One region of the Shigella sp. SIG6 genome, then DNA from elsewhere that is predicted to be linked to it. Evidence: predicted binding sites of a transcription regulator. Region 1 holds the regulator's gene; each other region holds the start of a gene.
What was found. The regulator PurR, encoded in region 1, represses purine synthesis genes. The targets are predictions, from matches to a motif close to CANGCAAACGTTTGCNTG.
Positions count from the first base shown of each region.

Region 1 (2,193 bases):
TGGGATGCGCTTTCCGACGGGCGCGTGGAACTGGCAATTGGCGCAACACGCGCGATTCCGGTAGGCGGTCGTTATGCCTTCCGGGATATGGGGATGCTAAGCTGGAGTTGCGTTGTTGCCAGTCACCACCCGCTGGCGTTGATGGATGGCCCGTTCAGTGATGATACGTTGCGCAACTGGCCGTCGTTGGTGCGCGAAGACACCTCGCGAACGCTACCTAAACGTATTACCTGGTTGCTGGATAACCAAAAAAGACTTGTCGTACCTGACTGGGAATCATCGGCAACCTGTATCTCGGCAGGATTATGCATAGGGATGGTGCCAACACATTTCGCCAAACCGTGGCTTAATGAGGGGAAGTGGGTAGCACTTGAACTGGAAAACCCCTTCCCGGATTCGGCATGTTGTCTGACATGGCAGCAAAATGATATGTCGCCTGCGTTAACCTGGCTGCTTGAGTATCTCGGCGATAGTGAGACGCTGAATAAGGAGTGGCTGCGGGAGCCGGAAGAGACTCCCGCAACGGGTGATTAACGACGATAGTCGCGGAACGGGCCGTCAGCCACGGAGCGGCGTTCAATCAAACGCGGATGCACTTCAATGGACTGCGGTTCTTCACGTTTGTTGACGATACGATCCAACAGCATGTTGAACGCTGTTTCACCCAGCGAATCTTTTGGCTGATGGATCGTGGTCAGCGCCGGCGTAAAATAGCGCGCGTTGCGCACGTTATCATAACCGATCAGCGAAACATCCTGCGGGACGCGCAGGCCCATTTCATCAGCAGCACAAAGTGCGCCCATTGCCATGATATCGCCACCACAGAAGACGGCAGTAGGGCGATGCGGCTGCGACAGGATTTGCTGCATGGCGCGATAACCGGATTCAGGTTCAAAGTCACCCTGCACAATCCAGCTTTCCGGCACCTTGATCATCGCTTCTTCCATCGCCTTCATAAAACCGGCAAGGCGGCCTGCGCCGGTGTTACGTTCCAGCGGGCCGGGGATGACGCCGATTTCGCGGTGACCGCGTTCAATCAGATAACGCCCGGCCATGTAGCCGCCTTCGAACGCGTTATCAATGACCGCATCGGTGAAGTCAGCTTTTGCTTCACCCCAGTCCATCACCACCATTGGGATATGGCGATACTCTTCCAGCATCGCCAGCAACGGCTCTGGGTACTCAGAACACATCACCAGCAGACCATCGACGCGTTTTTGCGCCATCATCGACAGATAAGCCCGCTGTTTCTCAAGATTGTTCCACGCATTACCCAGAATCAGGGTGTAACCTTTCTGGAAGCAATTTTTTTCAACTGCTTCAATGATCTCGGCAAAATAGGCCGCTTCGCTGCTGGTCGCCAGCAAACCGATAGACTTGGTGTGGTTAACCTTCAGGCTACGCGCCACCGCGCTAGGGGAGTAGTGTAATTCTTTAATCGCTGCCCACACGGCGTTGCGCGTTTCTTCAGCGACGAAACGTGTTTTGTTGATCACGTGTGACACAGTTGTAGTGGAAACGTTTGCTCGTTTCGCTACATCTTTTATTGTTGCCATTCCATTTCACTCCAGACCCTAACTTCAGCTCCTGCAAAATCGCAAGGTAAACGTTTGCCTTTACACACCTTACGCACAACAAAAGTGTTGCGGTACGCCGGAAAAACGACACGGAGCGTCAGGAAGGGGTCAATGGCCAGTACGCAAATAGTGTAAGCGTGGAATTTTGGCCGATCTTGACGAAAAGGGGAAGTGGTAAAAACACTTATCATTATAAATGACGGGAGATTTTTTCATCACAGTGTGTAAAAATGCGTAATATCACTTTTTGTGTGGTAATAAAAAAGGAGAAAACTTGATGAGCACCGACCTTAAATTTTCACTGGTAACAACGATTATCGTCCTCGGTTTGATCGTAGCCGTGGGTTTGACTGCCGCGCTGCACTGATTTCCTCTCGAGGGAGCGCGTTCTCCCTCGCATCTCCTTCCTGTTTGTTAGCAAAATGGCAAAAGTGTTTTCTCTTTTTGTTATTTTCATTTTTTTGTGATTGCTGTCATGCTTTCGCCACTTTAATTAATATCGCGTAATGACGCGAAGAGGTGGAGATAAGGCATGAAAATTAACTATCCGTTGCTGGCGCTGGCGCTGGCGATTGGCGCGTTTGGTATCGGGACAACGGAGTTCTCGCCAATGGGC
Region 1 is NZ_JBQZXC010000001.1:51,951-54,143, forward strand. It holds gene punR (DNA-binding transcriptional activator PunR) at 1-534, shown strand, start outside; gene purR (HTH-type transcriptional repressor PurR) at 531-1,556, opposite strand; gene cydH (cytochrome bd-I accessory subunit CydH) at 1,855-1,944, shown strand; gene ACUU1M_RS00270 (MFS transporter) at 2,110-2,193, shown strand, end outside.

Region 2 (2,193 bases), on a different contig from region 1:
CTTTTAAAGCGCAGGTTAAGTTTAGCCAGCAATTTATCCGCTTCGACATACATGGTTTTCCAGTCAATTTTGCCAAAGCGATTAACAAACTCACGACCGAGGAAAATGTTTTCGGCAATGGTCAACTGCGGGATCAGGTTCAGTTCCTGATGGATAATCCCAATCCCGGCTTCCTGGGAAGATTTCGGCCCGGTAAATGTCGTTTCTTTCCCCAGCCATAAAAGCGTGCCGGCATCGCGAGTATAGATACCAGTAAGCACTTTCATCATGGTGGATTTACCCGCGCCGTTTTCGCCCACCAGCGCCATCACACGGCCCGGATAGACATTTAACGCTGCGCCCGAGAGGGCTTTTACGCCCGGGAAGGCTTTATCGATGCCTTTAAGCTGAAGTAATGCTTCCATGACGGCCTCAGAACGTCACGCCAGCACAGAGAATGATATTCGCATACGGAGAACATTCTCCGCTGCGAATTACCGCCTGACTTTCTGCGGTTTGTTGTTTGAATTGTTCATGCGTGGTGTAACGAATTTCAATGGTATTTCCCTGGTGTTTTTGCAGCTGCTCAAGGTGAGTGAGCAACGTTTCGTGGAGTTGCGGATTATGTTGTTTGATCTCTTCCGCGATAATGGCAGCCTCGACCTGCATTTCATTTGTGACGACGCCCAGCACCTGCATAAAAGAAGGTACACCTTGGGTTAATGCCATATCGATACGCGTTGTACTTTTGGGGATGGGTAAACCAGCATCACACACCACCAGCGTATCGGTATGTCCCAGACGGGAGATCACCGATGAAATATCAGAATTAAGAACGGTGCCTTTTTTCTCCATCAGCGAAACGTTTCGCTGATCCGCAGCTTAATCCTGACTGAGTTGGGAAAACCATCGTGACGTTACGGAAATGTGATCAACCTCGAAACGTTTTACATGGTGATTAACCATGAAAACAAAAACGCCCCCTTATGAAGAAAGGAGGCGTCTGGCGTTAGATTTCGACCTGAGTACCCAGTTCGATAACCCTGTTTGGCGGGATTTCAAATTGATCTGGTGCACGCAGCGCATTACGTTGCAGCAGCAAGTACAGCTTGCCGCGCAGACGCAAATACCACGGGCGTTTGCCGAGGATCAACGACTCATGCGACATAAAGAAGGAGGTTTCCATCATCCGGCAACTTAATCCTTCCAGACCGCAGCGGTGGAAAACTTCTTCCACGTTTGGCGTTTCTCGCCAACCATAACTTGCCACCACGCGCCAGAAAGTGGGCGACAGTTGTTCAATCTGTACCCGACGGACGTTATGGACATATGGCGCGTCTTCGGTGCGCAGAGTTAACAGAATCACCCGCTCATGCAATACCTTGTTATGTTTAAGGTTATGCATCAGCGCAAAGGGAATGACGTTGATTGCACGCGACATATACACCGCGGTCCCGGGCACGCGAACAGGCGGTGATTTCTCCAGCGAAGCAATCATCGCTTCCAGAGAGTTACCATGTTCATGCATCCGCCGCAGCAAGCGGAAACGCTCGCTCTTCCAGGTGGTCATCACGATAAACATCACAGTACCGAGGCTCAATGGCAACCAGCCGCCGGAGAGCAGTTTATCGAGGTTAGCGGTGAACAATGGAATATCGACACAAAGGAAAGCAATCAGGATCAGCGCAACAAAATACTTATTCCAGTGCCAGTTCTGACGTGCCACGGTAGTCGAGAGAATAGACGTCAGTACCATGGTTCCGGTCACCGCAATCCCGTACGCCGCCGCCAGGTTGCTGGAGTGCTCAAAGCTGACAATCACAATCACGACCGCGACATAGAGCATCCAGTTCACAAACGGAATATAGATTTGCCCTGACTCCATTTCGGAGGTGTGAATAATGCGCATCGGCGACAAATATCCCAGACGTACCGCCTGACGCGTCAATGAGAAGACGCCAGAGATAACCGCCTGCGAGGCAATTACCGTCGCCAGTGCGGCGATGATCAGCAGTGGGATCAGCGCCCAGTCCGGTGCCAACAGGAAGAACGGGTTCTTAATCGCTTCCGGGTTCTTTAACAACAACGCTCCCTGACCGAAGTAATTAAGGGTCAAGGAAGGTAATACGACGGTGAACCAGGCCAGGCGAATAGGGAACTTACCAAAGTGCCCCATATCAGCATACAGCGCCTCGCCCCCCGTAATCGACAGCA
Region 2 is NZ_JBQZXC010000124.1:7,282-9,474, forward strand. It holds gene rbsA (ribose ABC transporter ATP-binding protein RbsA) at 1-404, opposite strand, end outside; gene rbsD (D-ribose pyranase) at 412-834, opposite strand; gene kup (low affinity potassium transporter Kup) at 989-2,193, opposite strand, start outside.
Region 2: rbsD (D-ribose pyranase) is a predicted target of PurR. The motif match lies at 835-852, and genes of this name have one in related genera.

Region 3 (2,193 bases), on a different contig from region 1:
CATCATGCCGCGCACACCCGTCGGTGAAGTGGCCTGTGCATCCCAGTGCGATTCCTGATAAGCAATAGCGGCCAGCAAACGCCAGTCAATTTCTTCGGCGTATTTCTCAAACAGGGGCTTTAACTGCGGCAGTACCGCATCGACGGCGCGTAAAAATGTGCGCGTATCGACGTAATCAAAATCATCGCCATGCCCCAGGTATTTCTCTTCAATGCGTGCCAGTGTACCGTCTTCATTCATTTCGTTGAAGAAGTCGAGCAGGGCGGCGGAAAGGGTATTATCGCCATCTAACGGGCTAAACCAAGTCACCGGTTGTTCATCTGTGATATCGAGCGCTACGGCGAGCTCCGGGTGAACGCGCTGAAACAGGCTGATGGCGACAGAATCAGCAATGGTGTAATCGAGTTTTCCTTCGATGACATCTTCCATTAATTCCGCAGAGCCTTTTTTGTCGTCTACCTTCCAGCTTAATTCCGGGAATTTTGTTTCTTTCAGGGTCTGGAGATCGTTAACCACCACATGACCCGGTGCAACGGTGAGTTGCTCCGCCGTCAGGTTGCCCAGCGTACGTGGGCGATACTGACCCACTTTATAAACCAGTTGTTGTGACACGGAATAATAGGTAGGGCCAGGCTGATAATTTTTTACCCGCTCACTGTTATAGACCAGTCCTGCCGCCAGCAGGTCGGCGTTACCATTATCAAGGTCGTCAAACAGCTGGCTGATATTCTGCCGCACGGTCACTTTCAGTTTTACGCCGAGGTAATCGGCAAACTGTTTCGCCAGTTCGTAATCCAGGCCAAAAGGTTTCCCGTTGATTTCGTTATAAGTCAGGGGAGTATGAATGGTGCTCACACGCAACTCTCCCCGCGCTTGAATGGCGGCGATACGGTTGTCGGCTTTACCAAACCAGGGAATGGATGGCCAGAGAGCGACCGCGAGCAGCAGTGCCAGAATGCCGATGAACAGATAATTAATCTTTAATTTTTTCAATTAGTTAATTCTCTGTGTCGTGCGCGTCCCAGCTTGAAAAAACGTAATAATAGTGAAAGGTTTACTCATAAATGAGCGGCATTTTGCGTAAACCTGCGCCAGATGGCAACTTATTACAGCCATTGGCGGCACGCGTTGCTAATTCACGATGGTGATTTTATTTCCACGCAAACGGTTTCGTCAGTGCATCAGATTCTTTATAATGACGCCCGTTTCCCCCCCTTGGGTACACCGAAAGCTTAGAAGACGAGAGACTTATGATGGAAATTCTGCGTGGTTCGCCTGCACTGTCGGCATTCCGAATCAACAAACTGCTGGCACGTTTTCAGGCTGCCAGGCTCCCGGTTCACAATATTTACGCCGAGTATGTCCATTTTGCTGACCTCAATGCGCCGTTAAACGATGATGAGCACGCACAACTTGAACGCCTGCTGAAATATGGTCCGGCACTCGCCAGCCACGCCCCGCAAGGCAAACTCCTGCTGGTGACCCCGCGTCCTGGCACCATCTCTCCCTGGTCTTCGAAAGCGACCGATATTGCCCATAACTGCGGGCTACAACAGGTAAACCGCCTTGAGCGCGGCGTTGCTTACTATATAGAAGCCGGTACGCTGACCAATGAACAATGGCAGCAGGTTACCGCTGAACTGCACGACCGCATGATGGAAACGGTCTTTTTTGATTTAGATGATGCAGAGCAGTTGTTTGCCCACCATCAACCGACTCCGGTCACAAGCGTTGATTTGCTGGGGCAGGGCCGTCAGGCGCTGATCGACGCTAACCTGCGTCTTGGCCTGGCTCTGGCGGAAGATGAAATTGACTATCTGCAGGATGCTTTCACAAAGCTTGGTCGTAACCCGAACGACATCGAGCTGTATATGTTCGCTCAGGCGAACTCTGAGCACTGCCGCCACAAAATTTTTAACGCCGACTGGATTATCGACGGTGAACAACAGCCGAAATCGCTGTTCAGGATGATCAAAAATACTTTCGAAACCACGCCAGATCACGTTCTCTCTGCTTATAAAGATAACGCCGCCGTAATGGAAGGTTCTGAAGTGGGCCGCTACTTTGCTGACCACGAAACGGGCCGCTACAATTTCCATCTGGAACCGGCGCACATCCTGATGAAAGTCGAAACTCACAACCACCCGACGGCGATTTCTCCGTGGCCGGGCGCGGCGACCGGTTCCGGCGGTG
Region 3 is NZ_JBQZXC010000062.1:3,693-5,885, forward strand. It holds gene mltF (membrane-bound lytic murein transglycosylase MltF) at 1-993, opposite strand, end outside; gene purL (phosphoribosylformylglycinamidine synthase) at 1,251-2,193, shown strand, end outside.
Region 3: purL (phosphoribosylformylglycinamidine synthase) is a predicted target of PurR. The motif match lies at 1,158-1,175, and genes of this name have one in related genera.

Region 4 (2,193 bases), on a different contig from region 1:
CGCAAATAAGCGGGGCGGTAGGCCGTTATTCAAAGAAATTCGCGCCAGGTAAGGTATTTACTGTATATCAGGTGATAAGGGTATTTTAGGTGAAAGTAGTTTGTCGTTTTGAGTGGCATTGTTTGATGCTGATTGCCCGATGCGACGCTGTTGCGTCTTCTCAGGCCTACGATTGTGGTGCGTTCTGGGACGGACAAGGCACTCGCGCCGCATCCGCCAACGGTCAATCGAATTATCAGAAGCCATTAACGCCGCTGATATTCCGCCATTCCCGCTTTGCAGTCCACGCTGACCTGGTAATGAATATCGGCACTTTTACCACGCACGGTTAGCGGTACTGACCATTTATCATCTTTACCCTGAATGTCCTGCAAACTGACCCAGGCCACGGGATCGGCCTGACCGACAATTTTTTGATCATCTGCCCAGCGCGCCACGCGATTTTGTTGATAATCACGTTTTACGCTCGCGGCAATTCCGGCAGCATCCAGACCTTCACACTTTGGGAAAGTGACCGACTTGCTGGTTTCATTATTGGCAGCGAAAACTGATGCGCAGGCAGAAACCAACAACCGCCCTAAAAACGCCCCTCTTTTTTTCATGTTTTTCTCCATAGCACAATGATTCAGGAGAAAGCATGGTACAAATTGTCAGGAGCGCAAGTTGCTTCAGGCCGCGTGTGAGGCATCTTCCTCTTCGGATTCAGCACCGACGACCTGTGGGGACGGTAATTTGCCGGTTTTCAGAATGGTGCTCAGCACATCTTTTTGTTCTGCCAGCCATAGCGAAAGGGCTTCACGTTGCTCGTCTTCCATTTGCACTGGAGAATTTGTCAGCTAGGCGTCAAGCAGATCCGCCGTATCAAGCATTTTGTCATAAGCATCGGCTTCCTTTTTGCTGGTAAACGACATTTTCTCTTCGCCCTCACGAATGACTACGTATTTAACTTCAACCACCATTTGCAGCCTCTCATAATAACTGTGATTTTATACAGTATATTTCTTTTCGGTTGAGAAATCAACATCAGCAATAAAGACACACGCAAACGTTTTCGTTTATACTGCGCGCGGAATTAATCAGGGGATATTCGTTATGACGTTATTAGGCACTGCGCTGCGTCCGGCAGCAACTCGCGTGATGTTATTAGGCTCCGGTGAACTGGGTAAAGAAGTGGCAATCGAGTGTCAGCGTCTCGGCGTAGAGGTGATTGCCGTCGATCGCTATGCCGACGCACCAGCCATGCATGTCGCGCATCGCTCCCATGTCATTAATATGCTTGATGGTGATGCATTACGCCGTGTGGTTGAACTGGAAAAACCACATTATATCGTGCCGGAGATCGAAGCTATTGCCTCCGATATGCTGATCCAACTTGAAGAGGAAGGACTGAATGTTGTCCCCTGCGCTCGCGCAACGAAATTAACGATGAATCGCGAGGGTATCCGTCGCCTGGCGGCAGAAGAGCTGCAGCTGCCCACTTCCACTTATCGTTTTGCCGATAGCGAAAGCCTTTTCCGCGAGGCGGTTGCCGCCATTGGCTATCCCTGCATTGTAAAACCGGTGATGAGCTCTTCCGGCAAGGGGCAGACGTTTATTCGCTCTGCAGAGCAACTTGCTCAGGCATGGGAATACGCTCAGCAAGGCGGTCGCGCCGGAGCGGGCCGCGTAATTGTTGAAAGCGTCGTTAAGTTTGACTTCGAAATTACCCTGCTAACCGTCAGCGCGGTGGATGGCGTCCATTTCTGTGCACCAGTAGGTCATCGCCAGGAAGATGGCGACTACCGTGAATCCTGGCAACCACAGCAAATGAGCCCGCTTGCCCTTGAACGTGCGCAGGAGATTGCCCGTAAAGTGGTGCTGGCACTGGGCGGTTATGGTCTGTTTGGTGTCGAGCTGTTTGTCTGTGGTGATGAGGTGATTTTCAGTGAGGTCTCCCCTCGTCCACATGATACCGGGATGGTGACGTTAATTTCTCAAGATCTCTCAGAGTTTGCCCTGCATGTACGTGCCTTCCTCGGACTTCCTGTTGGCGGGATCCGTCAGTATGGTCCTGCAGCTTCTGCCGTTATTCTGCCACAACTGACCAGTCAGAATGTCACGTTTGATAATGTGCAGAATGCCGTAGGCGCAGATTTGCAGATTCGTTTATTTGGTAAGCCGGAAATTGATGGCAGCCGTCGTCTGGGGGTGGTA
Region 4 is NZ_JBQZXC010000037.1:8,737-10,929, forward strand. It holds gene yebF (protein YebF) at 246-602, opposite strand; partial or broken gene yebG (DNA damage-inducible protein YebG) at 669-959, opposite strand; gene purT (formate-dependent phosphoribosylglycinamide formyltransferase) at 1,093-2,193, shown strand, end outside.
Region 4: purT (formate-dependent phosphoribosylglycinamide formyltransferase) is a predicted target of PurR. The motif match lies at 1,039-1,056, and genes of this name have one in related genera.